DNA from 2 places in the Paenibacillus sp. B-A-8 genome. Region 2 is predicted to be linked to the other one. Evidence: predicted binding sites of a transcription regulator. Region 2 holds the regulator's gene; the other holds the start of a gene.
What was found. Region 2 encodes CtsR, which represses protease genes until heat stress. Its sites were predicted from a motif close to ATGGTCAATAAAGGTCAAACA; they were not measured.
Positions count from the first base shown of each region.

Region 1 (15,224 bases), 780 kb from region 2:
TGCATGCAGGCAAAAGCATTGAAGAGGTGAAGGCGCGCTTCGAGGAAGCTGTAGGCGATGTAACCGTAGCGGAAATCTCAGCTATGGAGCATTCATTAATGACCGAAGAGGGGATTCCGGTATCTGAGGTACAGCGGCTTTGTTCGGTCCATACAGCGATTTTTAAAGGTTCTATTGAGCAAATTCACCGTTCATCTAAGCCTGAGGAGCAGCCAGGGCATCCAGTACACACCTTCAAGCTGGAAAACCGCGAGATAGAAAGACTTGTGAACTTCCGTTTAGATTTACACGCAACCAAATTTCAGAAGAACGACAGTGAAGAACTTATCTTCAAGTTATTGGAAAATTTAAGCTTATTGCTAGATCTTGATAAACACTACAGCCGTAAAGAGAATCTGCTATTTCCTTACCTTGAAAAGTATGGGATTTATGGACCGACCAAGGTCATGTGGGGAGTCGATGATAATATCCGCCGTATGATAAAAGAGGCCAAAGCAGCACTTAGCGCGTATACCGGAAACGCTGCAGAAATTGGAGCTCAAGTTACGGAGATTATCCAGGAAGTAAATGAAATGATCTTTAAAGAAGAGAATATTCTACTGCCTATGGCGCTGGACAAACTGACTGAAGACGAATGGGTCAAAATCGCTCGGGAGAGCGATGAGATTGGTTTCTGTCTAACCGCACCGGAGCAGGAATGGGTCCCAGAGCGCGCCGAAGAGCCGGAAGGTGCAGTGCTGGGAGAAGCAGAGGGAGTAACTCCGCAAGAAGGGTTCATACGTTTTGAGACAGGGCTGTTGTCACTGCATCAGCTGGAGACCGTACTCAATCATCTGCCGGTAGATCTGACATTCATTGATGAAAATGATGTTGTGCGGTATTTTTCACACGGCAAGGAACGTATCTTTGCCCGAACTAAGGCAGTTATCGGCCGTACGGTACAGAACTGTCATCCGCCTCAAAGTGTTCATGTGGTGGAGAAGCTTCTGGAAGACTTTAAGGCAGGACATAAGGACGCTGAGGACTTCTGGATCAACATCAAGGATAAATTTATCTATATCCGTTATTTCGCTGTCCGCGACGAGACAGGCCGGTATATGGGAACGCTAGAGTTTACACAGAATATCGCACCCATCCGTGCACTGGAGGGGCAGAAGCGTATTCTATCAGAATAATGGGTGCTAATGGAAAATTTCCAGATAATAATATGGGAAGAAGACTCTCTTGCTTTGGCGCAAGAGGGTCTTTTTAGAATATAATAGAGTATACTATTGAAATAAGGAATTCCCGGGTGTGTTGTCTTTCCTTGACCACAGAGGGGGCTTCTATTATAGTTGGTACTTAGGATTAACTATTTTAGTATAAAAAAAGGTGGCTTGTTACATGTCTGAGAATATCTACGTTGGCGTGGATTTGGGTGGAACTGCAATTAAGGTTGGAATCTGCAATGCTGAGGGAACTCTACTACATACTTATGAGGGACCGACAGGAACTGCAGAAGGTGTCGATACTGTTATCGATAATATCGAGAAGTATGTACGCCAAATTGTGGAGGATTCCCCGTACTCTTGGGATCAGCTTGCAGGTGTAGGCGCGGGCGTAGCAGGGTTCACAAATATTCGTGAAGGAATCATCATTCTTGCGCCCAACATAGGATTTAAAGATGTGCCGATTCGCTCCATTTTGGAAGATCGCTGGAACAAGCCTGTCAAAATAGACAATGATGCGAACGTGGCTGCGCTGGGTGAAGCTTGGAGTGGTGCAGGTCGCGGGATTGAGAACTGTGTTTGCTATACCCTTGGAACAGGTGTGGGTGGCGGAATCATTATTAATGGAAAGATTTATCAAGGTTTCGCGGGTCTAGCGGGCGAGCTTGGCCATATCACTGTAGTGCCGGATCTGGAAGCTATTCAATGTGGTTGTGGCAATATGGGATGTCTGGAAACCGTTTCCTCTGCAACAGGTATTATTCGTATGGCTAATGATGCAGTCGCTCGTGGTGATCGTACTTCCCTTTCTCAGGTAGAGAAGATTGCAGCGAAGGAAGTATTTGATGCGGCTAAAGCTGGTGATGAAGTAGCGATTCGTATAGTAAACCGTGCAGCTTACTATCTGGGTAAATCTATGGCTTCTGTTGCGGCCGTGCTTAACCCTGAGGTCTTTATCATTGGTGGTGGTGTGTCTAAAGCTGGAGATATTCTATTTGATGAAGTTCGTCGCGTGTTCGCTAAGCTCGCACCAGCTCCGCTTCAGACGGGTGTTTCGATTATCCCTGCGGAGCTTGGCAATGATGCAGGTATTGTTGGTGCTGCAGGCCTTCTGCTTCGTTCTTAAAAGATAGGGAGTATTCATATACTAATTTAGGGAGGGGACGCTTTAATGACCGAATTGGACAATACTCCAACGGCTGGAGCCACCCTGATCATTATTACCGGAATGTCAGGTGCGGGTAAGACAATTGCTGTGCAGAGTCTGGAAGACCTAGGGTTCTTCTGTGTCGATAATTTACCGCCGGTGCTGATCCCTAAGTTTGCAGAACTGATTGAGCAGTCGAAGGGTAAGATCGCCAAGGTAGCACTTGTGATTGACCTGCGCGGCCGGGAATTCTTCACTGCTTTGTCCGAGTCTCTAGCCTATATCAAAGATGAGTCAACCATTGGCTGTGAAATCTTGTTCTTGGATGCTACGGATTCGGTACTTGTGCAGCGTTACAAGGAAAGCCGGCGTCATCATCCTCTAGCACCCAAGGGACTTCCGCTTGACGGTATCAAGCTGGAACGTAAAATGCTTGAGGAATTAAAGAATTCAGCCACATTATGTCTGGATACTAGCAGTATGAAACCAGTGCAGCTTAAAGAGAAGATTGTATCTCGGTTCTCGCATTTAGGAAAAAGCACACTTTCCGTCAATATTACATCGTTCGGATTTAAGTATGGTATTCCTATTGATGCAGACCTCGTCTTCGATGTTCGCTTTTTGCCTAACCCGCATTATGTGGATCACCTGCGGCCAAAAACAGGTCAGGACAGCGATGTTTATGACTATGTAATGAAGTGGCCTGAAACACAGGTGTTCCTGACCAAACTGCTCGATATGCTTCATTTCTTAATTCCGCAATATCGTAGGGAAGGTAAATCCCAGATTATTATCGGCATTGGCTGTACAGGCGGAAAACACCGTTCAGTAGCCATTTCGGAATATTTGGGTAAAATGCTGGGCGTCAGCGAAACGGAATCCGTAGCGGTTAGTCATCGGGATTCCGAGCGTGATCGGCACTAATGAGAGAAGGGGTCCATAGTGGCTGAAGAACAAAGACAGCGTCCACGTATCGTCGTTATGGGCGGTGGTACGGGGTTATCTGTCATGCTTCGCGGCTTAAAAGAAAAGCCGCTAGATATTACAGCTATAGTTACGGTAGCGGATGATGGAGGAAGCTCGGGCATTTTGCGCAGTGAACTGCAAATGCCACCTCCTGGGGACATCCGTAACGTATTAACAGCTATGGCTGATGTGGAACCGCTCATGGCGGATATTATGAGATATCGTTTCAACACGGGTGAAGGCTTGGCGGGTCATAGTCTTGGTAATCTAATCCTTGCTGCGCTTACAGATATATCTGGTGATTTTGTCACAGCTGTTCGCGAGCTTAGCCGATTATTCGCTGTTCGTGGACGGGTATTGCCCGCTGCGGGAGATGCCGTTGTGTTACGTGCAGAAATGTCGGACGGTACGATTATCACAGGTGAGTCTAAGATACCGGAAGCCGGCGGGATCATTAAACGGGTATCTTTGGAGCCTGCTGATGTGGAACCGTTGCCTGAAGCACTTGAAGCGATTCGAAACGCTGATGCGATTCTTTTGGGACCAGGAAGTCTCTATACGAGCATTCTTCCGAACCTACTTGTTCCAAAGCTAGCAGAAGCCGTTGTATCTTCGGATGCAATCAAAATCTTTGTCTGCAATGTAATGACTCAGCCTGGCGAAACGGATAATTATACCGTAAATGATCATCTACAAGCCGTTTATGATCATATTGGAATTCATTTATTCGATTATGTTATTGTCAATGACGGTGAAATTCCAGAGCAGGTCCAGACGAAGTACGCAGAGAAGGGCGCACGTCCGGTACAACTCGACAAGGATGTACTAGATGGCAGTGGGTATAAAGTCATCGCGGATAAGCTAGTGTTATTCCGAACTTACTTAAGGCATGATACCGATAAACTTAGTCATCATATCTACCAGCTTGTGCAAGATTGGATAAACAGGAACCCTAGGGTATAACTTAAAAATATAAGAAAATATAAGTTTTACACCTATACTTTCTTATATTTCTCGCATAAACGCTTACCGTCCTCAAAAGGACGCCGAAGGCGTTTATGCTTGTATATATGAATGACGTACTTATTTCAGAAAGAGGTGAGACCCTTGTCTTTTGCGGCCCTTACCAAAAAAGAGCTGACGATGGTGGAGAGTGAGCCCTGTTGTGAGAAGGCGGAAATGTCAGCACTTATCCGTATGAATGGATCTGTGCAGCTTTCAAGCAAAAAGGTTATTCTCGACATTTCGACGGAGAACGCCGCGATTGCAAGGCGGGTATATTCTTTGCTTAAGAAATATTACCAGGTCCATATTGAGCTACTCGTGCGTAAAAAAATGCGTTTGAAGAAAAATAACGTTTATATCGTTAGAATTCCTAGTCGCGTACAGGAGATCCTAAATGACCTCAGAATTGTGTCCGAAGGATTTATTTTTACCGACGGTATTGATAAAGAGATTGTTGGGAATAACTGCTGTAAGCGTGCTTATTTACGCGGTGCCTTTTTGGCGGGCGGATCGGTTAATAATCCGGAGGGTTCCTCTTACCATTTGGAGATTTCCTCGATGTATGAGGAGCATTGTAAGGCGCTTGTCGATCTAGCTGGTGAATTTCACCTAAACGCACGCTGCATTGAACGTAAAAAAGGGTTCATTCTATACATTAAAGAAGGCGAGAAGATTATCGAATTCTTAAGTTTGATCGGGGCGCATCAAGCGTTGTTCAAATTTGAGGATGTAAGAATTATGCGGGATATGCGTAATTCCGTGAATCGGATCGTGAACTGCGAGACCGCGAATCTCAATAAAACGATAAGTGCCGCGGTGCGGCAGATTGAAAATATCAAACTGCTGCAGCGAGAAGTAGGACTGGAGAGCTTGCCGGATAAATTGCGAGAAGTTGCAGAAATTCGAATGGCACATCCAGATATCAACCTTAAAGAGGTTGGTGAAATGCTGAAAGGTACAGTTAGTAAGTCCGGAGTAAATCATCGGCTTCGTAAGATTGATGAACTGGCGGACAAGGTTCGCGGCGGCTAGTCACTTTTTTTCTAGTGTGGTTTACGTTATAATGATATAATAATATAAAATTAATGTGAAATTTTTGGGGAGAACTCAATTAGGGGGTAAGCGTTTCATGACAAAGCACCCGGTAGTTGTTCGGTTGAAGACAGGGCTACACGCTCGACCGGCAGCATTGTTTGTGCAAGAAGCTAACAAGTTTTCGTCGGAGATTTTCGTGGAAAAAGACGATAAAAAAGTAAACGCCAAAAGTATTATGGGTATTATGAGCCTAGCGATCAGTTCCGGCACGGAGATCTATATCAGCGCGGATGGTGCAGACGCGGATCAAGCTGTAAACGCTTTGACGAGTCTCGTCAGCAAAGAAGAGCTTGAAAACCAATAATATTTTGAGATGACTTTTTATCGCATGACTAAAAAGCCCCTAGGGGCTTTTTTTAATACCAAAAAATAGATTTACGTGTGCAACATTTACCAAAAAGACTCGTCTAGAGGATAATAACAAATCACAAAAGATGAAAGGGGCTGGCAAATATGAAAGGTTTGGTTAAAAAGATTGGTTCAGTGTTGATCGTAGGGAGTTTGTTAATTGGAGGGATTAGCATGAGTGGTGCCTTCCAAGGTCCTGCAAAGGCTTACGCAGATGAAGTGCAGAAAAATGTCGTTAGTGTAGTAGGTAAAGGTGAATTGTCCATCAAGCCGGATATTGTATACTTGTCCATCGGTGTAGATACTACGGCTGCAACTGCACAAGAAGCGCAAAAAACAAATGCTGCTAAAATCCAAAAGATCACTACACTACTGAAAGGGACTTGGAAAATCGCAGACAAGGATATTCAAAGTACCCAATTTTATGTGCAACCCAACTATAGTTATAGCGAAAAAGATGGACAGCAAGTGAAGGGATACAACGCGAATCATACGCTGTTAGTGTCTTATAGAGATCTGACCAAGGTTGGTGAATTGCTGGATGCTGCATCTGCGGCAGGGGCAAATAATATCGGAAATGCACGTTTTTCAGTGGAAGATACTTCTGCCTTTGAAGCTCAGGTGATTGAAAAGGCGATGGCGAACGCAGATGTTAAAGCAGGAGCTATTGCTAAGGCAGCTAGACGTAGCTTGGGTCAAGTAATCACAGTCAGCCAAAATGATGGTAATGTTACTCCGGTTTATTTTGAGCAGAATCTAAAAATGGAAATGGCTGCAGCAGATGCTGGTGCAAGCACATCCGTTCAACCGGGAGTAGTTAAAGTTACAACACAGCTGAGCGTAATGTATGAATTGAAATAGTAGCAGAACAAGATGTGTGTAGAGAGGAGAGGTGCTCTTCCGCTAGTAATAGTGGGGGGTGCCTCTTTTTTTTGCGTAAAATCTCTAAGATTATGTTTAATAAACTGGAAAGGGGAGGAAAAATATGATGATGAATTTCTCAAAAGAAATAGTACGCAAATGGGGCATAGGCTTGATGTCGGCGGGGTTATTGCTTGGTGGAGGATTACTGCCTGTTGAGACTGGTTATGCAGCATCGGATCAGACGAAGAGTGTGGCTATTGCTTCAAGTATAGTTTTGAAGGCAAACGGGATGATTTCTCAGCAGACAGGTATTTTGCAGGAAGGGAAGGCATGGGTGCCGATCACCTTTATACGTGATGTGCTGCGATTACCACTTACTTATGATAAAAAAGAAAATGCATATACGATTGGAAAGGGAACGATAAAAACTAAGTTCATGTTATCTAGCTATGGAAATTCTATTTGGGTGAACAATTATTACATTCGAGAATATGAAGGAAAGCTAATTAACAATCGGCTTTATGTTCCATCAGGCCTGTTGAATGATTATTTGGGTTATAAAGTAGATTGGAGTCGGGACTCTGGTAGGCTGAACGTGGTGAACAGACCACTGAACGTGCTGACAGTAACCACTGAAACCTATGCTAAGGATCGGCAAGAGGCTTTTATCCAGCTTGATTATCCGAAGATCAGTGGATTAAGTAATTCCAATGCGCAGCAGGCAATTAATAATACTTTGAAGGAAAGTGTTATGAAATTTGCGGCTGGTGCAGAACAGGATATCTCCGATCGGACCGGGTCAGAGCCTAAGTATACCTATGATATAGATTATGTGGTGACCTACAATCAGAATGGTGTGATCAGTTTAGTGATGTCACAGTATAGCGATACGGGCGGCGCTCATGGCATGACTAATCGTGAGGCATTTACTTTTTCACTTAAGGATGGCAAACGTCTATTGCTGGGTGATTTGTTTGGTGCTAATCCCAACTACAAACAACAGCTAAATGCCAAGCTGAACAAGCTGGTAAAAGCGGAGGAAAGTTATTTGGGAGGATTCAACGGATTGAATACGGAGAAGTATTTTTATCTGAAGGATGATCAGGTCGTGCTGTTCTTCCAATTGTATGAATACACAGCTTATGCTGCGGGATTCCCGGAATATCCCTTTACTTTCAAAGAACTGTTGCCGGAAGGCGGTAGCCCATTTGCTGCTGTAAAATAAATAGAGAAGTTGTAACCGCTAGTGTCACCACTGGACATCTCCCCCTTACCAGAATCACCTCGAATTCATATGCTAAATGGAGTAACTAGTTTATGAACGGGGGAGAGCTATGAGCTATCAATACACTGCAATTGGCGATTCCTTGACGACTGGATTTGGCGCTCTGCCAGGTAACGGTTTTGTACCGGTGTACCGTAGAATGGCGGAAGGGAGACTGCGTTCTAATGTAGCCTCTACGAATTTGGGCGTGAATGGATTGACTACTTCTGAACTGGAACAGCGGCTACGGGGGAGTGCAATGACTCGCGAAGCCATTCGAGCAGCCGACATCATCACTCTATCCATCGGTGGCAACGATTTAATCCATGCTGCGAAGGCTGTAGCTAGACAACCTGAAAATTTATCTAAAGAGCTGCGAAGATCATTGCAAGAATGCAAACAAAATTTTGCTGCAATTATGAGTATCCTCTTCCAATTGAAGACGGGAACGCGTAGACCTTTTATCATTCGGATTGTGGGACTGTATAATCCTTATCCTCAGGTAGTGGGTGCTACAGAGTGGGTGCGGCAGTTTAACCGCTATGCCTCACAGTACAGTAGCCGAGTATGTGGGTTTGCTTCTATCTATAGTGAGTTTGCAGGAAATGAGAGAGGGCTATTATCGATTGACCACTTACATCCGAATGGCCGAGGCTACCGTGTGATTGCTGAGAAACTCGATGCGCTTGGATATGGCGGTTTGATTTAACTGAGATTCGTATGGAGTGGTGGTCTGAAAAGTAAAGAGGCTGTGCGCTAACCATCAAGTGGATAGGGCACAGCCTCTTTGCGTTGTTTTATAGCTTACACACCGCTAGGCAGTGTTTTCTCGATGACTTTATCAACGATACCGTAAGTTGCCGCGTCTGCAGCAGTCATGAAGTAATCACGATCTGTATCCTTCTCAATACGTTCTAGCGGTTGACCCGTACGTTCTGCAAGAATACGATTCAACTTATCACGCAATTTGAGGATACGGCGGGCACGGATTTCGATATCCGTTGCTTGACCTTGAGCACCACCCAGAGGTTGGTGAATCATGATCTCACTGTTAGGCAGTGCGAAGCGTTTGCCTTTAGCGCCAGCGTTAAGTAGGAATGCTCCCATGGAAGCTGCCATACCTACACAGATGGTGGAAACATCCGGTTTAATGTACTGCATTGTATCAAAAATAGCCATACCTGCAGTAATGGAACCGCCGGGGCTATTCACGTAAAGGTGAATGTCCTTATCCGGATCTTCGGCAGCCAAGAACAGCATTTGTGCGATGATAGAATTGGCTACCACGTCATTAACCTCCGTTCCAAGGAAAATGATGCGGTCCTTCAGCAGGCGGGAATAGATGTCATAAGCGCGCTCACCGCGGTTGCTCTGTTCTACTACCATAGGAATATAACTCACGTGGAAAACCTCCTTGATATTGGTTCTTCAAATGTATTCATTTTTACTCTTGCCGTATTACCCACATGATAAACAAATTCAAACAAAAAGTCAAAGAAAGTCAAACTTATATTCAAAAAAAAGAGCCGACACGCGGCTCTTTGGTTAAGTAGTAGTATAGGCACTACTAAATTATGTACAAAAGTGAAATTAATGGCGCGCCCGCCAAGAATCGAACTTGGATCTCAGGCTTCGGAGGCCTACGTCATATCCATTGGACCACGGGCGCAACAAAAATGATTATAATACAATTTCTTTGCAATTGCAATGAATTAATAATGCTGTGCACGGACTCTACCCCTTGTCTTCAAGGTGGACAAGCGTATATTGTCTTTCACTGAGCGATAGAATCTGGATTGTTAATGACAGGTTTTAGGAACCGTACCTCTTTCCCGATCTTATAAATGTATAAGAAGACAAGCGCTTGAGAATTCTACTCTCGGAAGACTTGCACTTCGAGCAATATTTGGTTAGAATATGAGTGGGACTTAAAAAGTTTACCCGGGACATTTTGAGACCATGAACAAGGGAATAGAGGAAGACGAAGTTGCAGGAGTGAAAGTATGCGTAATTTATTAGATATCCAAAAGCAGCTTCTGCCTGATCTCATGGAAACCCTTAAGAGACGGTACACGATTCTTCATCAGATCATGCTGTCCGATATTATTGGGCGCAGAACGCTTGCCGCTTCGCTTGATATGACTGAGCGGGTACTGCGTGCCGAGACGGATCTTCTGAAATCGCAAGGGCTCATTGAGATCGAGAGCGTTGGTATGCGCATTAGCGCTGCTGGACGTAGGCTGCTTGATTTGCTAGAGCCGGTCGTTAAGAGCCTGTTTGGTCTGGATGAGCTGGAAGAGAAAATTCGGGCAACGTATGGTCTGGATAAAGTTATTGTGGTGCCGGGTGATTGTGAGTCATCGCCATTCACCAAACGTGAACTCGGCCGAGCAGGTGCAAAAGCGCTGCTTAGTGTACTTCGTACAGATGATATTGTTGCTGTCACTGGTGGATCAACGCTTGCCGATATGGCTGATCAACTGACACCGCCGTTATCCCTTTCCTATAAGAACGCTTGGTTTGTTCCGGCGCGTGGTGGATTAGGAGAGAGTATGGAGATTCAAGCCAATACGATTGCCTCAACAATGGCAAAACGGGTAGGAGCGAATTACCGGTTGCTGCATGTACCTGATTTACTTAGTGGGGATGCCTACCAGTCACTAGCACTTGACTCTAATATTGGAGAGATTGTACAAATCATCCGCAGTTCGCGTATTATTGTACATGGGATTGGGGATGCCATTGAAATGACTCGCCGCCGCAAGCTGGATGAGGCAACTGTCTCAGAAATCCAGGGTGAGGGAGCCGTGGCTGAATCCTTTGGGTATTACTTTAACGAAGATGGTCAGGTTGTCCATACGATGCTTACGATGGGACTACGTCTAGAAGATATTGTTCGGACGGAGACAGTCATCGGTATTGCTGGAGGCAAACCAAAGGCCAAAGCCATTCATGCCATGCTGCGTTTCGGGCAGGAGAATATACTCGTCACCGACGAGGCTGCTGCTGTGGAAATCGGCAAGGAAATTGATAATCAGTTACAGATATCCTCGTAACTCACTAGAACATATATCTTGCATCATACTTAACATTGTTGTCATGACAGGCTTCACGGTCTGTTTTGAATAAATAAAACGAATTCTAGGAGGAACTATTCAATGAGTGTAAAAGTTGGAATTAACGGATTTGGACGTATTGGACGCCTTGCTTTCCGCCGTATTCAAAATGTAGAAGGTATCGAAGTGGTAGCAATCAACGACTTGACTGACGCTAAGATGCTTGCTCATTTGCTTAAATATGATACAACTCAAGGTAAATTCCAAGGTGATGTTGAAGTGCATGATGGCTTCTTCAAAGTCAATGGCAAAGAAGTTAAGGTTCTTGCTAACCGCAACCCTGAAGAATTGCCATGGGGCGACCTAGGCGTTGATATCGTACTTGAGTGCACAGGTTTCTTCACAACTAAAGAAGCAGCTGAAAAACACTTGAAAGGTGGAGCTAAGAAAGTAGTTATCTCCGCTCCAGCTACTGGCGACATGAAAACTGTCGTTTACAACGTTAACGATGACATTCTTGATGGTACTGAGACTGTTATTTCCGGCGCATCTTGCACAACGAACTGCCTAGCTCCAATGGCAAAAGTATTGAACGACAAGTTCGGTATCGTTGAAGGCTTAATGACTACAATTCACGCTTACACTGGTGACCAAAACACTTTGGATGCTCCACACGCTAAAGGTGACTTCAGACGCGCTCGTGCAGCAGCTGAGAACATCATTCCTAACACTACTGGTGCTGCTAAAGCAATCGGTCTTGTTATTCCAGAACTTAAAGGTAAATTGGATGGTGCGGCTCAACGTGTTCCAGTTGCAACTGGTTCCCTGACTGAGCTTGTAACTGTTCTTGATAAGAGCGTTACTGTTGAAGAAATCAACGCAGCAATGAAAGCAGCTTCCGATCCAGACACTTATGGTTACACTGAAGATGAAATCGTATCTTCCGATATCAAAGGTATGACTTTCGGATCCCTGTTCGATGCTACACAAACTAAAGTATTGACTGTTGGCGACAAACAACTCGTTAAGACTGTTGCTTGGTATGACAATGAAATGTCCTACACTGCACAATTGGTTCGTACTTTGGAGAAATTCGCTAAAATCGCTAAGTAATTGACTTGATATAAGTAACATCTATAGAGCGGAAACAGAAGTTCCTTGTTTCCGCTCTTTCTAAATGTATTTCTTGTTTCCTGCTAGAAACAACTTTGGGTGTGGAGGAATTAATCATGAACAAAAAGAGCGTCCGTGATGTAGAAGTAAAGGGTAAACGCGTATTTGTACGCGTGGATTTCAACGTACCTGTAGAAGACGGTAAGATTACTGATGATACTCGTATTCGCGAAACACTTCCAACCATTAAATATTTGATCGAGAACGGTGCAAAGATTATTCTCGCAAGTCACATGGGCCGTCCTAAAGGCCAATTCGTAGATTCCATGCGTTTGACTACTGCTGCTGAACGTCTGTCCGAGCTTCTCGGCAAACCAGTAGCTAAAGCTGATGAAGCTGTTGGCGATGCTGTAAAAGCAAAAATTGCTGAGCTAGGCGAAGGCGACGTACTTGTACTTGAGAACGTTCGTTTCTACCCAGGCGAAGAAAAGAACGATCCTGAATTGGCTAAACAATTTGCTGAATTGGCTGATTTGTTCGTCAATGATGCGTTTGGTGCGGCTCACCGTGCACATGCATCGACAGAAGGTATCGCTCATTTCCTACCAGCTGTATCCGGTCTTTTGATGGAGAAAGAATTGACCGTTCTTGGTAAAGCTCTTACTAACCCAGAACGTCCTTTCACTGCGATCATCGGTGGTTCGAAAGTTAAAGACAAGATTGATGTTATTGATAACTTGTTGTCTTTGGCTGATAACGTTCTGATCGGCGGTGGATTGTCTTATACATTCACTAAAGCTCAAGGCTTCGAAATTGGTAAGTCACTTGTAGACAACGACAAACTTGACGTTGCTCTTGGATTCATCGAAAAAGCTAAAGCACTTGGCAAAAACTTCATGCTTCCTGTTGATGTTGTTGTTGCTGATAAATTCGGTGCTGATGCTAACACTAAGATCGTTAATTACAATGAAATCCCAGAAGGTTGGGAAGGACTTGATATCGGACCTAAGACTCGTGAACTTTATGCCGATATTATCAAAAACTCCAAGCTGGTTGTCTGGAATGGACCTATGGGCGTATTCGAAATCGATAAATTCGCTGAAGGTACACTTGCAGTAGCAAAAGCTTGTGCAACAACTGAAGGTTACACTGTTATTGGCGGCGGAGATTCCGCAGCAGCAGCAGAAAAATTCCACCTGGCTGACCAAATGGATCACATCTCCACTGGTGGCGGTGCATCCCTTGAGTTCATGGAAGGCAAGGCGCTTCCTGGCGTAGAAGCACTGAACGACAAGTAAGACGTATAGAAGGAGGCAATTTAATTCATGAGAACACCAATTATTGCGGGTAACTGGAAGATGTTCAAAACAGTTCCTGAAGCAGAAAGCTTTATTGCTGACATCAAAGGCAAAGCAGAAGTAGAAGGCGTTGAGACTGTAATCTGCGCTCCATTTACTAACCTGCCTGCACTTGTAGCAGCTGCAAAAGGTACAGACATCAAGATTGGCGCACAGAACCTGCACTTTGAAGATAACGGTGCTTACACAGGAGAAATCAGTGGTGTAATGCTTAGCGATCTTGGCGTAGACTATGTAATCATTGGTCACTCAGAGCGTCGTGCTTATTTTGGCGAAACAGATGAAATCGTGAATAAGAAAATGCATGCTGCATTCCGTCACGGTATCACTCCAATCGTATGTGTTGGCGAAAAGCTTGAAGAGCGTGAAGCTGATCAAACGAAAGCTGTATGTAAAGTACAAACTGAAGCTGCATTCCAAGGCCTTAGTGCTGAGCAAGCAGCAAAAGTTGTCATTGCATACGAACCTATCTGGGCTATTGGCACAGGTAAATCTTCCACTTCCCAAGATGCTAACGAAGTTATTGCGTACATCCGCAGTCTTGTAAAAGATCTGTATGATGTTGCAACAGCTGAAGCTGTTCGTATTCAATACGGCGGCAGCGTGAAGCCTGAGAATGTAACTGAGTACATGGGCCAAAGCGACATCGATGGTGCGCTTGTTGGCGGTGCCAGCTTGCAGCCTGCTTCCTTCGTTCAATTGGTTGAGGGGGCGAAGTAAGATGTCAGCTCCAAGACCTGTAGCTTTGATCATCATGGATGGTTTCGGTTTGCGTGGAACATCTGAAGGTAATGCCGTTGCTCAAGCTAACAAACCTAACTATGACCGTTACTTGAAACAATATCCTAATACTACCCTTACTGCTTGTGGTGAAGCTGTTGGTCTTCCAGAAGGCCAAATGGGCAACTCTGAAGTAGGGCACTTAAATATTGGTGCAGGACGGATTGTATACCAGGATTTGACTCGTATTGATAAATCGATCCGTGAGGGCGAATTCTTCGATAATGAAACACTGGTAGCCGCAGTTAGAAATGCTAAGAACACAGGTAAAAAGCTTCATCTTTACGCGCTTGTATCCGACGGAGGGGTACATAGCCACATTAACCACCTGTTTGCTATGCTTGACCTGGCTAAGAAAGAAGATATGCACGAAGTGTATATCCATGCTTTCATGGATGGCCGTGATGTACCTCCAGATAGTGGTAAGAAGTTTGTCCAAGATCTGGTGGCTAAGATTGAAGAAGTTGGAGTAGGTACAATTGCAACGGTATCCGGACGTTATTACGCCATGGACCGTGACAAACGTTGGGATCGTGTAGAAAAAGCCTATCGTGCTATGGTTTATGGCGAAGGCCCTAAATACACGGATGCTCTGCAAGCTATCACTGCTTCTTATTCAAATTCCGTGTTCGACGAATTCGTTGAACCTAGCGTGATTGTAGACAGTGAAGGCAAGCCGGTAACGGCAGTAGAGAGCGGCGATTCCGTCGTGTTCCTCAACTTCCGCCCTGACCGTGCTATTCAGTTGTCACAAGTGTTCACGAATCAAGATTTCCGCGGTTTCGACCGGGGTCCGTTGTTCCCACAAGACTTGCACTTCGTATGCCTGACTACTTTCAGCGAAACGGTACAAGGTTATGTAGCCTATTCACCGAAGAACCTGGATAACACATTGGGTGAAGTACTTGTGCAACACAACAAGAAGCAACTGCGCATCGCGGAAACTGAGAAGTATCCGCACGTAACGTTCTTCTTCAGTGGTGGACGTGATGAGGAACTTCCAGGAGAAACTCGTATCTT
Region 1 is NZ_CP183882.1:175,661-190,884, forward strand. It holds gene ACN6MV_RS00860 (DUF438 domain-containing protein) at 1-1,175, shown strand, start outside; gene ACN6MV_RS00865 (ROK family glucokinase) at 1,384-2,334, shown strand; gene rapZ (RNase adapter RapZ) at 2,380-3,279, shown strand; gene ACN6MV_RS00875 (gluconeogenesis factor YvcK family protein) at 3,337-4,284, shown strand; gene whiA (DNA-binding protein WhiA) at 4,429-5,358, shown strand; gene ACN6MV_RS00885 (HPr family phosphocarrier protein) at 5,456-5,725, shown strand; gene ACN6MV_RS00890 (SIMPL domain-containing protein) at 5,875-6,630, shown strand; gene ACN6MV_RS00895 (PdaC/SigV domain-containing protein) at 6,755-7,858, shown strand; gene ACN6MV_RS00900 (GDSL-type esterase/lipase family protein) at 7,968-8,606, shown strand; gene clpP (ATP-dependent Clp endopeptidase proteolytic subunit ClpP) at 8,702-9,298, opposite strand; tRNA gene ACN6MV_RS00910 (tRNA-Arg) at 9,492-9,566, opposite strand; gene ACN6MV_RS00915 (sugar-binding transcriptional regulator) at 9,901-10,953, shown strand; gene gap (type I glyceraldehyde-3-phosphate dehydrogenase) at 11,056-12,066, shown strand; gene ACN6MV_RS00925 (phosphoglycerate kinase) at 12,183-13,364, shown strand; gene tpiA (triose-phosphate isomerase) at 13,392-14,144, shown strand; gene gpmI (2,3-bisphosphoglycerate-independent phosphoglycerate mutase) at 14,146-15,224, shown strand, end outside.
Region 1: the regulator CtsR is predicted to act here: its motif matches at 9,385-9,405, upstream of clpP (ATP-dependent Clp endopeptidase proteolytic subunit ClpP).

Region 2 (15,224 bases):
CCTGCAATAACAGATATTGCTTGCTCTCTACAGTCCCCATTCGCGTTCCTCTGCCTGCCGCCACAATGACGACGCCCACACTGTTTGACATTACTCAGGCTCCTGTCTTTCACGTATATTCCCATCATAACGTGTTTGGCGGGCATTTCCAACCCATAGGACAGTTACCGTACACTTTATCTTCACTTATTGTGCTTTTTCCAAGAGCTTCGGCTTCGCAAATATCATCCGTCCAGCTGAAGTCTGAAGCACACTAGTGACAAGTACCTCCATCGTAGTCCCGATATATTCACGTCCGCCTTCCACAACGATCATCGTTCCATCATCTAAATAGGCTACGCCTTGTCCATGCTCTTTGCCATCCTTAATGACCTGTACCACGATTTCCTCACCGGGCAACACTACGGGCTTCACGGCATTAGCAAGATCATTAATGTTCAGAACTGAAACTCCCTGCAATTCGCATACCTTATTCAAGTTGAAGTCATTTGTAACTACTTTACCTCGCAGTACCTTCGCTAACTTCACCAGCTTACTATCCACCTCAGAGATTTCTTCAAAATCTCCCTCATAGATTAACACCTTCACATCAAGCTCTTTTTGAATCTTATTGAGAATATCAAGTCCCCGCCGTCCGCGATTCCGTTTCAGTAGATCGGAAGAATCTGCAATATGCTGGAGCTCCTCAAGTACAAATTCCGGAATAACAATCGTTCCTTCAATAAAACCAGTTTTACAAATGTCAGCAATCCGTCCATCAATAATCACGCTAGTATCGAGGATTTTATGCTCCTCCAGCCCACGACCTTCCGGCTCAGCCGCTTGTCCCCAGCGTCCAGTTGTCCAAAGCGCAGCTAGTTCCTCTTTTTTCTCCAGCCCGATCCGCAGCCCCATATATCCAAAAGCTAACGTAACGGGTACCTGCAGCAGCTGTCCAGCTTTTCCAAGCCAAATCATCGCAGGGTATAACAGAAGAGACAGCAGCAGCCCCCCTGTAAGCCCAGCTGCACCTGCAGCCAATTCATTCATTGGTATACGCGAACAGTACAGAACCGCCTCCCGCAGTTTTGAACCTCCCCATTCCGCGCATAAAGACCCCGCAAACAAAAAAATAATGGCACCCAGCACCGTAAATAAAATGCTTCCCTCTACAGGTAAACTTTCACTCAGCTTTTCCATCCCCTTGGGGAATCCTCTTTCAAGCGCATGGTATAGCGAAAAACCAGACCAAGCTCCACATATTAAAGCAAAAGACAATATCACTTTTTTCCACATAACCTAACGCACCTCCTTTTTATTCATCCTTGAATGATCTATACCTCACCAGTATGTTCCAATTTTCAAGACGATAAACTTGGAGTAGCGCTGTAATTGCAAAAAGGCTCTGCCATCCCTAGGGAAGACAAAGCCTTTAGTAATAAATGTATGAATTTATCCTTACTACGAGTGAATGCTTTAACCGTTCTTTGAGTGATACACTTTATCTTCGGAACGTCTTCTACGACGGTGACGGCGTCTTGCTGTCAATCGATCGATGTTTTGTTTAAAACCATATAACGCGTAAATCCCCAGTAAGACGAAGATTAGCTTAGCAATTTCCTCTGGGAATACAACGGCAACTGCCACAGCAACAATAATGACTACTGGCGCACCGACAACCACTTTTTTAGGCAAGCCGACCTTCTTAAAATTAGGATATTTAACAGTGCTGACCATCAAATACGATAAGAGCAGTGTAGCCACGATCATAAACGGAGCGGAAACATCTTTATTAAAAAGAGCTAATGTGGCAAGTACACCACCAGCAGCAGGAATTGGCAAACCGATGAAATAACCAGGAACCCCTGGTTGAACATTAAAGCGAGCAAGGCGCAATGCCCCAAACACCGGGAAAATTGCAGTTACTGTCCAGGCTAATGCAGAATTCAAATCATGCAGGCTTGAAACGTACATAATAACAGCCGGCGCTACTCCAAAGGAAACGACATCAGACAAAGAGTCCAGTTCCTTACCAAATTCACTCTCACATTTAAGTGCACGAGCAACTCGGCCATCCAATCCGTCTAACAGCATAGCAATAATAACCATGATAGCGGCCATGCTAACTTTACCGTCAAACGCCATCATGATACCAAACATTCCGAGCATCAAGTTACCTATGGTAAAAAGACTCGGAATTGATTTTTGTATCATTTCTTCACCTCAATTTTCTCACATTGGCCTTAAATAGCTCCAATATTACGTGATTGTATGTTATTTACATTTGCCTGTCAATAAGAACTTGCTTCTGTAAACGTTTGAGCCCATCCTGAATATTACGAGCTCGCACCTCCCCAATTCCGTCCACTTCATCCAGTTCGGCTATGCTTGCAGACATCAAATTAGGCAGCATTTCAAACCGCTCCACCAGATTATGAATGATCACATTTGGAAGCCGCGGAATTTTGTTAAGCAGACGATACCCACGTGGTGTAACCACTTCTTCGGATGAAATTGCCGTTGAAGAGTAGCCCAGCAATCGAGCAATATGGTTATCATCCATTAGGTCATCATCACTAATACGTTTGAGACCGGCAATAATTTCACGAATTTTATCTTCTTGCTCTTCCTTAGCATAGTCTCTGTATAGGAGCCATGCTTCTTCCTCTGTATTTCCAACCAGTTCTTCCATCTGCATGCTGATTAAGCGTCCTTCGTTGCCTAATTCATTTATATATCGTTTGATCTCCATTTTTATGCGTAGAACCATCTCTACCCGCTGAATCACTCCGACCACTTCGGCCACGGTTACGATTCCCTCATACTCTGAAGCAGACAAATTCGTCAGTCCTTGTGTAAGAACCGCTTTGTACTTTTCGAGGGTCTGAATCGCTTGATTAGCTTTAGCCAAAATAGCTCCGATTTCTTTTAGTGCGTATCGAATGGAGCCTTGATACAGAGTAATGATATTACGGCGCTGTGAAATGGAAACCACCAGTTTGCCTGTTTGCTTCGCTACACGCTCGGCGGTCCGGTGACGAATGCCTGTCTCGATTGATGAAATAGACGAATCCGGAATTAATTGTGTATTTGCATACAAAATCCGCTTTAAGTCTTCACTAAGAATAATGGCACCGTCCATTTTGGCGAGCTCATATAAATAATTGGGTGAAAAATCGCAGTTAATGGAGAATCCTCCGTCTACTACTTCCATCACCTCGGGACTATAGCCAACGACGATTAGTGCTCCCGTCTTTGCGCGCAGCACATTCTCCAGACCTTCCCGAAAAGGTGTTCCCGGTGCCGCCAGTCTGAGCAGATCATTCATATTCTCTAATTGGTTATATTCTTTCATAATCCCTGTGCCCCCTAATCTAACGCGACCGATAGTGCATCTGCTACGGTACTGACGCCTATAATCTGGATATCTTGCGGGTGCTTCCAGCCCTTCAAACTTTTCTCTGGCATAATCACCCGCCGGAAGCCTAGCTTCGCGGCTTCCTTCACACGCATTTCCGCGCGTGAAACACCTCTTACTTCACCTGTAAGTCCTACTTCACCGAAGAAAACATCGTAAGGTTTTGTTGAAATATCACGAAAGCTGGAAGCGATACTAATAGCTACTGCTAAGTCAATCGCCGGTTCATCCAACTTTACTCCTCCAGCCACGTTAAGGTATGCATCCTGATTCTGTAGGAACATGCCCATTCGCTTCTCCAGTACAGCGATAATGAGTGCCATCCGTTGATGATCCATACCTGTGCACACCCGGCGCGGGGAGGGGAAATGAGTAGCAGCGACAAGAGCCTGAAGCTCAACAAGCACCGGTCTAGTCCCTTCCATACTGGCCACGACGGTGGATCCGGCTACACCGAGTGGACGTTCCGACAAGAAGAGCTCAGACGGATTTTCTACTTCTGTTAAGCCCACTTCACCCATTTCGAAAATGCCGATTTCATTCGTTGAACCGAAGCGGTTCTTTACAGCCCGTAGAAGTCTATACGTATGATGCCGCTCTCCCTCAAAATACAGCACACAATCCACCATATGTTCAAGCATCCGTGGGCCTGCAATAGCGCCTTCCTTGGTGACATGCCCAACGAGAACTGTTGCAATTCCCCGAATCTTAGCGATACGCATAAATCTTGTCGTACATTCTCGAACCTGAGTCACACTGCCTGGCGCACTCGTCACTTCTGGCATAAATACAGTCTGAATCGAATCGATCACAAGAAATTGCGGCTGAATTTGTTCAATCGCTTCTTCTATGCTTTCCATATTCGTCTCACATAGTACATATAGCTCAGCTGACAACGCACCGAGGCGATCCGCACGTAGCTTAGTTTGCCTTACCGATTCTTCGCCCGAGATGTACAGCACTCGCAATCCCTGAGTTGTTAGAGCATGCGATGTCTGTAATAAGAGCGTAGATTTACCGATTCCTGGGTCTCCCCCTACTAATACCAGCGATCCTGGCACGATCCCCCCACCGAGAACACGGTTAAGCTCACCTATACCTGTCAGTATGCGCGGTTCCTTGTCACTTTCTATACTTATGATCGATTGTGCTTTTTCTTTACTATGAAAAATAGGGGCATTCATTCCCTGTGTTTTGACTACGCTTTCCGTTTCCTCCACCATGGAGTTCCAAGCTTGGCACCCGGGACATTTACCGAACCATTTTGGCGATTCGTATCCACAATCAGTGCAAAAAAATTTAGTTTTTGGTTTAGCCATTTGTTCTCCTTACGGTCCGAACTTTTAAATTGCGGATATTTTCTTCTAATGAAAGTTTACCATTTCTGCCCCTTTAACGAAAGGTCATTCGGAATTTGTACTAAATGTATATTTTCAAGTGATAAATTTATATTAAAAAAGCTTCCGCCCCTCTATAAACTGAGGAGCGGAAGCTTTTTTTATTCCGTTTTTTTATTCGGATTCTACTTCTTTTTCAAGCAATGGCGCTACAGGAGCATCCACTTTATTCACTACAAGTTCTCCGCCAACTTCATCAATGTTGAGCGAATCACCCTTTTGGATATTTCCTCGGAGCAATTCCTCGGAAAGACGGTCTTCAATATGCTTCTGAATCGCACGACGCAATGGACGTGCACCAAAGGCTGGGTCGTAGCCTTCCTTAGCCAGGAAAGCCTTCGCCGCATCCGTGAGTACGAAATCAACATCATATTCACGCAGTCGCTTGCGCAGTTCATCAGACATCAACGTAACGATTTCAGCAATATGCTTCTCATCGAGGGAATGGAAGACGATGATTTCGTCAATCCGGTTCAAGAACTCAGGACGGAAGCTCTTCTTAAGCTCTTCCATAACCTTGCCCTTCATATTACCGTATTCTGCTCCAGCATCTTGCACAGCTGTGAATCCAAGTGTCGAATTCTTCTTGATCGCTTGTGCGCCTACGTTAGAAGTCAGAATAATTAATGTATTACGGAAATCGACTACCCGTCCTTTAGAGTCAGTCAAACGACCGTCTTCAAGAACCTGCAGCAGAATGTTGAATACTTCTGGGTGCGCTTTTTCAATTTCATCAAGCAGCACTACAGAATAAGGCTTACGGCGTACCTTCTCGGTTAATTGGCCGCCTTCTTCATAGCCAACATATCCAGGAGGGGCTCCGACTAAACGGGACGTGGAGTGCTTCTCCATATATTCCGACATATCAATACGGATGACCGCATTCTCATCGCCGAACATAGCCTCAGCCAATGCACGAGCCAACTCCGTTTTACCTACACCTGTAGGACCGAGGAAGATAAAGGAACCCATTGGACGTTTCGGATCTTTAAGACCTGCACGCGCACGGCGTAGTGCCCGGCTAACTGCCTTAACGGCTTCATCCTGACCGATCACTCGTTCATGCAGTAAAGCCTCCATGTTAAGCAGACGGTCGGTCTCCTCTTCCTTCAGCTTGCTTACAGGAATCCCCGTCCAGCTAGCTACAACCTGTGCGATATCTTCAGGTGTAACCTCTGAATCCGTGCGACCTTGTTTTTCTTTCCATTGGTTCTTAGTGGTATCAAGCTCTTCACGGATCTTTTGCTCTGTATCACGCAAGGCAGCCGCTTTTTCAAACTCTTGACTCTGCACTGCGGAATCTTTCTCCTTGCGGATATCATCCAAGCGCATTTCAAGTTCCTTCAGATTTGGCGGGATGGTGTAAGAGTGAAGCCTTACTTTAGATCCTGCTTCATCGATAAGGTCAATCGCTTTATCTGGCAGGAAACGGTCCGGAATGTAACGATCGGACAACTTCACTGCTTCCACAATAGCTTCATCCGTAATCTTCACACGGTGATGTGCTTCATAACGATCGCGAAGTCCGAACAGAATTTGGACCGCTTCCTCTGGAGAAGGCTGATCCACCGTAATCGGTTGGAAACGTCTTTCGAGCGCTGCATCTTTTTCAATATATTTACGATATTCGTCAAGCGTAGTAGCGCCTATGCACTGAAGTTCTCCACGGGCCAAAGCCGGCTTAAGAATGTTAGATGCGTCTATCGCACCTTCAGCGCCGCCAGCACCGATCAGCGTATGAAGCTCATCGATAAAGAGCACGATATTACCTGCTTGGCGAATCTCATCCATGATTTTCTTGAGGCGGTCTTCAAATTCACCGCGATATTTTGTCCCTGCCACTACTGAGCCCATGTCGAGCGTCATGACGCGTTTGTCGCGAAGTGTTTCTGGGATTTCATTGTTGATAATCTTTTGTGCAAGTCCTTCAGCGATAGCTGTCTTACCAACACCAGGTTCACCGATCAGTACCGGGTTATTCTTAGTCCGGCGACTCAGTACCTGAATAACACGTTCAATCTCCTTGCTACGGCCGATAACCGGGTCTAGATTGCCCTCCTTAGCATAGGCGGTCAAATCGCGCGCAAGACCATCTAGAGTCGGTGTGCTGACATTAGCCGGAGTTCCACTATGACTAGAGGCAGCCTCGCTGCTTCCCAGGAGCTGCAGCACTTGCTGACGAGCTTTATTCAAGCTGATGCCGAGGTTATTAAGCACACGTGCCGCGACACCTTCCCCTTCACGGATAAGTCCAAGCAAAATATGCTCAGTGCCGACATACGTATGTCCCAGCTTACGGGCTTCATCCATCGACAACTCAATCACTTTTTTAGCGCGAGGAGTATAAGCAATGTTCGTAGGCTGTTCTTGACCTCTGCCAATCAGTGTCTCCACTTCGTCCTGGATTTTTTCAAGACCTAGCCCTAAAGCAATTAATGCCTTAGCAGCAATGCCGTCTCCTTCACGAATAAGTCCGAGCAAAATATGTTCTGTGCCAATATTGTTGTGTCCTAAACGAACAGCTTCTTCCTGCGCCAGCGCTAGCACTTTTTGTGCGCGTTCCGTAAATCTTCCAAACATCATATCTCCTGCACCTCCATGAATAGTAAATATCTATATTAATGTTGTGTTCCCAGTGTCTCTCGGAGCAGTTTTGCCCGATACATATCTCGTTCAGTGGCGTTTAACTCATCGCCGAACATCTTTTGCAGAAATCCTGGCTGTGTCTTAACGTTAAGTTCATTTAGCACTGAAATCGAAAGACCTTCCAGAATGCCAAGATCAACCCCAAGTCTCACATCAGACAGTCGTTGTGCAGATTCTTTAAGCTCCATAAGAGCTGCATAACATAAAATCCCATAAGAACGCTTCACTCGGTCGGTTATTCTCAGTGCGGAATCAACAAGCAACCGTTCACGTGCATTTCGCTCATGCTCTATGATCTGCGTAACTACACTGTGAAGATTCTCAATAATTTCACTCTCCGTTTGACCGAGGGTGATCTGATTGGAAATTTGAAAGATGTTCCCTACTGCTTCGCTGCCCTCACCGTAAATTCCTCTTACAGTCAATCCTACTTGGTTCACTGCAGACAATATGCGATTGATCTGATGCGTCATTACAAGTGCTGGCAGATGCAGCATTACTGAGGCACGAAGCCCTGTACCCACATTAGTGGGGCAACTGGTCAAGTATCCTCTTTTATCATCAAAAGCGTAATTGACAGCTGCTTCAAATATATCATCGATCGCCGTCGCACGTTCCCATGCTTCTCTAACCTGAAGACCAGGAAACAGACATTGGATTCGCAGATGGTCCTCTTCGTTAATCATGATGCTGACCGACTCATCTTCATTTAACAAGACAGCCGCGCTGCGCGAATCATTAGCCAAGTTAGGACTGATTAGGTGTTTCTCAACCAGTACCTTTTTGTCCAGTTCATTCACTTCATCAAGCTTTAGGAGTTGAAAAGATCCGAAATCTGCAGCTGCTTCCTCATGAAACACAGGAGCCAACAGCTCTAACACTTCTTCCGATTGCTCTAAGGAAGCCAGCATTGGAAACGGAAGATGCTCTAGATTACGGGCAATACGCATACGACTGCTAATTACAATCTCGGAGTGACTACCTCCAGAGCGCATCCAATCACTAAGCGCTTGTTCAGTAAATCGGAGACTTGACATGTCATATCCCCCCTATATATCAAAGACTTTACTCTTGTGCTATTTCTTTTTCAAGTTTACGAATCTGATCCCGCAGCTCCGCTGCTTTCTCGAATTCTTCTTGTGTAATACTCTGCTGTAATTCCTGCTTGAGTTCATCAATTTGGCGTCTAAATACAATCTGAGCTCCTGCACGTTTCGGAATCTTACCTACATGTGAAGTACTACCATGCACTCGCTTAAAAAGCGGGTCGAGTGCGCTGTTAAAATATTTATAGCAGGAGCTACAGCCAAAACGGCCTAACTTGCTAAACTGGGAGTACGTCATCCCACAATTCTCACATTGCAGACTCTGCGTTGTCTTCGTTGCAGCCGACTTCTCCTTGCCGGCACCCTCTAGATCAAGCAGACCTGACAGCAGACTGTGGATCGAGAACCCTCCAGCCGTTCCGGGAATGAGTTCCCCCTTCTCCCGTGCACAGCTCTCGCAGATATGAAACTCCGTCTTCTCTCCATTCACGATCTTAGTGAAGTGGAGTGTTGCCGGCTTGACGCCACATTCCTGGCATTGCATAAGCGAAAGCCCCTCCCTTATGGTTGACAATTATTTGCCTAACAAAGAGATTAACATCGCCTTCATAATCTTGGCACGAATCTCATCCCGGTATGGAATCTTAACCGTTAGGCATTCCCGAGAAACAGCAGCGCGCATAAGGCACGCTTCACGCTTACTTAGAAAACCGGCTTCCTCCAGCTGATAAATCAGCCCTTCAGCAGCGTTCTGATCAATCCCGCCACCTATAGTATGGTTTAAATGGGCATGCAGTGCCACGTTTGGTGGCAATTCAAAACGTTGAATACGAATATATCCCCCGCCACCACGCTTACTTTCCACCACATAACCTTTTTCCAAAGTAAAGCGTGTACTGATGACATAATTGATCTGTGACGGTACGCATGAGAACTGGTCCGCCAGGTCATTTCGCTGGATTTCCACCGTACCTTCGGGACTTTCATGCAAAATATTCTTCAGATATTGTTCGATAATATCAGAGATATTGCGCATCACTCATCCTCCAGTGCTTAAATCTTTATAATACCGATTGCAACTTGCATTCCTAATGACAATGGTCTTTAATTGAACTTAAACATTTGTGGATAATTCCACGTGTTCAGAGAATCGGATCAATGTCATTAAGTTTCGTTGACTTTGACTTTCTTTGACTTTTTAATATTATAACATATTCTGTGCTAATTCCAAGTGGATTCTCTTATTTTTCACTTTTTTCAGCGAATGTATTCGGAAATAAAGAGCCCTCCCAACATCTTTCGAAGGGGAGAGCCCGAATTTTTATTTTAAAAATGATCAAATAATGCAGTTTCTGCTTGCGGTAAGATTTCTTCAAACCATTCCAGTGCAGCTGAATGACCTGAGATGCGTCCATAACGAGCTAACTCTGCCGGACGTTTATATCCAAGCATTAATGCCGTCAATGTGCCGATATCACAGTTTAAGTCTGCTTCTGCCGGTTTCCCTTCCCCGCGTGTAAAAGTTGCCGATCCCTCATTAGAAATATTCCATTCCCACAATCCATCATTCCAAGGTGCGTATTTATCTTCTATATAAATAAGCTGTTTCTTTTGGCTGCTGTTTCCTCTGAAGGTATAACCTTCAATGAATGTCTTAGCATTCACAATACGACCCATAAAATAAGGATAATTCTCCTGTTCTATACGCGGATCTGGCAGCAAGAAGGGTAACATGTCGTCCGAAGGCACCAGCTTCAACGATGCACCGGTCACCATCGAATCATGGTTCGCAAGAAATGTCCACAGCCCCTGCCGAGCTTGTTCATTCAAAAAAACAAATTCATCAATGACCAGTTCTCTGTTCTCTACCTTATACAGCACGTATCCCTCTGGTTCACCACTTTTAGAGTAAAACACTGCACTTTTTCCTTCGTCATCTAAAACAGAATTCTCCCACCAGTCCAAATCACGCTTAAGTGTCCCGTTATATCTGACAGCGAATTGATTGTATAAGCCATCCAATACTTCGATATCTTTAATGTCCCGTTTAACTTTGCCCTCAACTTCAACCTTCTTGGGAAACTTCGCTACAGGAATGGAGTATTTCTTATATTCACAATAAACTTCCCAACCAAATTTACGATAAAAGGGAATCAGGAACGGATGCAGAAAAGAGAGCCTTTGACCCGCTTCATTCATCGTTTGCAGTGCATGTGTTAAAAGCTTTGCCACATGCCCTTGTCTGCGGTTCTCTGGCCATGTTGCTACTCCAGCGATACCACCCATAGGCACCACTTTCCCTTGTATGTACACTTGGAATGGCAGAAGCGTCAATTTTGCTTCGAGTGTCCCGTCTTCAAAGGCACCCCATACCCGTTCCGGCTTGAAACTTTTTTGAGCACTTTCCCGTTTGTCGCTAGGTAACTTGTATTGAAAAGCATATTCTGACAAGTTCATGCTTGCATCGAACTCATCTGGGCGTAACTGTCTTATTACCACAAACTCACCTCATCCTTTATAAAATTACTTTTAGGATAAGTATAACAAGAGCATCAATTGTGCGCTAATCTATTGCATTATTTATAACTTTATTTTAGTTATCCACAGCTCTATGCAGTTTTAAAAATAGTCTTGAAATCTTGTCACATCCAAGTTAAAATAGTTATCCACTTATCAATAGCTCTATCCACATAATCCCGGCTATATCCACAGCAACCCGTGTACTACTTAGGTTTTCTGTTGACAGATCCATATAAATATGTATTTAATCCACACTATTTAGGGATTATTTCTCTTTCAATCATCTATCCACATGTGCGTAACTTTTCTGCAAATTCAAAATATTATCCACAAGTTTTCCACAGTCTATAATAAACGCAAAAAAGCCACTGTCGATGACTCAACAGTGGTCTAATTGTGCTTGGCAACGTCCTACTCTCCCAGGACCCTTCGGTCCAAGTACCATCGGCGCTGGAGGGCTTAACGGTCGTGTTCGGGATGGGTACGCGTGGAACCCCTCCGCTATCGCCACCAAACATGATTTTTCGAAGCTTTCGCTTCTCGAAATCGCTGCGAGAAAATATCAGCCCTTATAAAGGACATGCAGCTTATTGGTTACAGGCTTGATGCCTGAAAACTGAATCCGAATTGAATTTGCGTTTTAAGTATAGGATAAGCCCTCGACCGATTAGTATTGGTCAGCTCCATGCATTACTGCACTTCCACCTCCAACCTATCTACCTCGTCGTCTTCAAGGGGTCTTACTAATTGGGAAATCTCATCTTGAGGGGGGCTTCACGCTTAGATGCTTTCAGCGCTTATCCCGTCCGTACGTAGCTACCCAGCCATGCTCCTGGCGGAACAACTGGTGCACCAGCGGTACGTCCATCCCGGTCCTCTCGTACTAAGGACAGCTCCTCTCAAATTTCCTGCGCCCACGACAGATAGGGACCGAACTGTCTCACGACGTTCTGAACCCAGCTCGCGTACCGCTTTAATGGGCGAACAGCCCAACCCTTGGGACCTACTTCAGCCCCAGGATGCGATGAGCCGACATCGAGGTGCCAAACCTCCCCGTCGATGTGGACTCTTGGGGGAGATAAGCCTGTTATCCCCAGGGTAGCTTTTATCCGTTGAGCGATGGCCCTTCCATGCGGTACCACCGGATCACTAAGTCCGACTTTCGTCCCTGCTCGACTTGTAGGTCTCGCAGTCAAGCTCCCTTATGCCTTTGCACTCTTCGAATGATTTCCAACCATTCTGAGGGAACCTTGGAACGCCTCCGTTACTCTTTAGGAGGCGACCGCCCCAGTCAAACTGCCCGCCTGACACGGTCCCCGTACCCGATTAGGGCACTAGGTTAGAACCTAGATACGATCAGGGTGGTATCCCAACGGCGCCTCCACCGAAGCTTGCGCTCCGATTTCTACGGCTCCCACCTATCCTGTACAGATCGTACCCAAATTCAATATCAAGCTGCAGTAAAGCTCCATGGGGTCTTTCCGTCTTGTCGCGGGTAACCTGCATCTTCACAGGTATTAAAATTTCACCGGATCTCTCGTTGAGACAGCGCCCAAGTCGTTACGCCATTCGTGCGGGTCAGAATTTACCTGACAAGGAATTTCGCTACCTTAGGACCGTTATAGTTACGGCCGCCGTTTACTGGGGCTTCGGTTCATAGCTTCGGGTTACCCCTAACCACTCCCCTTAACCTTCCAGCACCGGGCAGGCGTCAGCCCGTATACTTCGCCTTGCGGCTTCGCACAGACCTGTGTTTTTGCTAAACAGTCGCTTGGGCCTTTTCACTGCGGCCCCCTCGTGCTATTCACACTACCGGGGCACCCCTTCTCCCGAAGTTACGGGGTCATTTTGCCGAGTTCCTTAACGAGAGTTCTTCCGCGCGCCTTAGAATTCTCTTCTCGCCTACCTGTGTCGGTTTGCGGTACGGGCACCTTCTCCTGGCTAGAGGCTTTTCTTGGCAGTGTGAGATCATGACCTTCGCTACTACAATTTTCGCTCCCCATCACAGCCCAGCCTTAACGATGTGCGGATTTGCCTACACATCAGCCTCACTGCTTAGACGGACATATCCATCAGTCCGCGTCACTACCCTCCTGCGTCACCCCATCGCTCATAGCGGATTACGGTGGTACAGTAATTTCAAACTGTTGTCCTTCGACTACGCCTTTCGGCCTCGCCTTAGGTCCCGACTTACCCTGAGCGGACGAGCCTTCCTCAGGAAACCTTGGGCTTTCGGCGGATCAGATTCTCACTGATCTTTTCGTTACTCATACCGGCATTCTCACTTGTATGCTGTCCAGCGCTCCTTACGGTACACCTTCAACCCACATACAACGCTCCCCTACCCCAGATACATACATATCTAGCCATAGCTTCGGTGGTGTGTTTAGCCCCGTTACATTTTCGGCGCAGAGTCACTCGACCAGTGAGCTATTACGCACTCTTTCAATGGTGGCTGCTTCTAAGCCAACATCCTGGTTGTCTGTGCAACTCCACATCCTTTCCCACTTAACACACACTTGGGGACCTTAGCTGATGGTCTGGGCTGTTTCCCTTTTGACAATGGATCTTAGCACTCACTGTCTGACTCCCGGCAATAAGTATATGGCATTCGGAGTTTGACTGAGCTTGGTAATCCTTGCGGACCCCGCACCCAATCAGTGCTCTACCTCCACTACTCTTATACCGAGGCTAGCCCTAAAGCTATTTCGGGGAGAACCAGCTATCTCCGAGTTCGATTGGAATTTCTCCGCTACCCCCACCTCATCCCCGCACTTTTCAACGTGCGTGGGTTCGGGCCTCCAGTGCGTGTTACCGCACCTTCACCCTGGACAGGGGTAGATCACACGGTTTCGGGTCTACGTCCACATACTAAATCGCCCTATTCAGACTCGCTTTCGCTGCGGCTCCGTCTTCTCGACTTAACCTTGCATGTTAAACGTAACTCGCCGGTTCATTCTACAAAAGGCACGCCATCACCCATTAATAGGGCTCTGACTTTTTGTAAGCACACGGTTTCAGGTTCTATTTCACTCCCCTTCCGGGGTGCTTTTCACCTTTCCCTCACGGTACTGTTTCACTATCGGTCGCCAGGTAGTATTTAGCCTTAGCAGATGGTCCTGCTGGATTCATACGGGGTTTCACGTGCCCCGCACTACTCGGGATCCGTCTCGGAGAGAACACAGTTTAGGTTACAGGGCTTTTACCTCTATCGCGGGCCTTTCCAGACCTCTTCACCTACCATATTCCTTTGTAACTCCATGTGAGACGTCCCACAACCCCTAAGAGCAAGCTCTTAGGTTTAGGCTGTTCCGCGTTCGCTCGCCGCTACTGACGGAATCACTATTGTTTTCTCTTCCTCAGGGTACTTAGATGTTTCAGTTCCCCTGGTCTGCCTCTACATACCCTATGTATTCAGGTATGAGTAACTGCGAATTACCACAGCTGGGTTTCCCCATTCGGACACCCCCGGATCAAAGCTTGCTTACAGCTCCCCGAGGCAGTTTCGTTGTTCGCCACGTCCTTCGTCGGCTCCTGGCGCCTAGGCATCCTCCGTGTGCTCTTATTAGCTTAACCTTGATTTTTCCTAAGAAAAATCTCACTAATAACATTTACTTGTTTGCACAAGTTGCTAAAAGATGTTCTAAAACGCAAATTCGTTTCGGTATCCAGTTTTCAAGGATCAAGATAAAACTATTCTAGACATAACAAATAGATGAAGTTTGTTGGTGGAGCCAAGCGGGATCGAACCGCTGACCTCCTGCTTGCAAGGCAGGCGCTCTCCCAGCTGAGCTATGGCCCCGCAAATTCCATCAAAACCGAACAAATGGATACGCGTTAAATAATTTTGGAAGTTTAACTTCCGATTTGAATGTCTTCATTGCAGAAGACGATTCTCCATAGAAAGGAGGTGATCCAGCCGCACCTTCCGATACGGCTACCTTGTTACGACTTCACCCCAATCATCTACCCCACCTTCGGCGGCTGGCTCCCTTGCGGGTTACCCCACCGACTTCGGGTGTTGTAAACTCTCGTGGTGTGACGGGCGGTGTGTACAAGACCCGGGAACGTATTCACCGCGGCATGCTGATCCGCGATTACTAGCAATTCCGACTTCATGCAGGCGAGTTGCAGCCTGCAATCCGAACTGAGACCGGCTTTGATGGGATTGGCTCCACCTCGCGGCTTCGCTTCCCGTTGTACCGGCCATTGTAGTAC
Region 2 is NZ_CP183882.1:6,294,823-6,310,046, forward strand. It holds gene ispD (2-C-methyl-D-erythritol 4-phosphate cytidylyltransferase) at 1-91, opposite strand, end outside; gene ACN6MV_RS28575 (PIN/TRAM domain-containing protein) at 187-1,275, opposite strand; gene pssA (CDP-diacylglycerol--serine O-phosphatidyltransferase) at 1,456-2,193, opposite strand; gene disA (DNA integrity scanning diadenylate cyclase DisA) at 2,258-3,334, opposite strand; gene radA (DNA repair protein RadA) at 3,349-4,716, opposite strand; gene clpC (ATP-dependent protease ATP-binding subunit ClpC) at 4,909-7,377, opposite strand; gene ACN6MV_RS28600 (protein arginine kinase) at 7,413-8,477, opposite strand; gene ACN6MV_RS28605 (UvrB/UvrC motif-containing protein) at 8,506-9,030, opposite strand; gene ACN6MV_RS28610 (CtsR family transcriptional regulator) at 9,061-9,522, opposite strand; gene ACN6MV_RS28615 (GNAT family N-acetyltransferase) at 9,813-10,985, opposite strand; rRNA gene rrf (5S ribosomal RNA) at 11,405-11,521, opposite strand; rRNA gene ACN6MV_RS28625 (23S ribosomal RNA) at 11,654-14,582, opposite strand; tRNA gene ACN6MV_RS28630 (tRNA-Ala) at 14,733-14,808, opposite strand; rRNA gene ACN6MV_RS28635 (16S ribosomal RNA) at 14,910-15,224, opposite strand, start outside.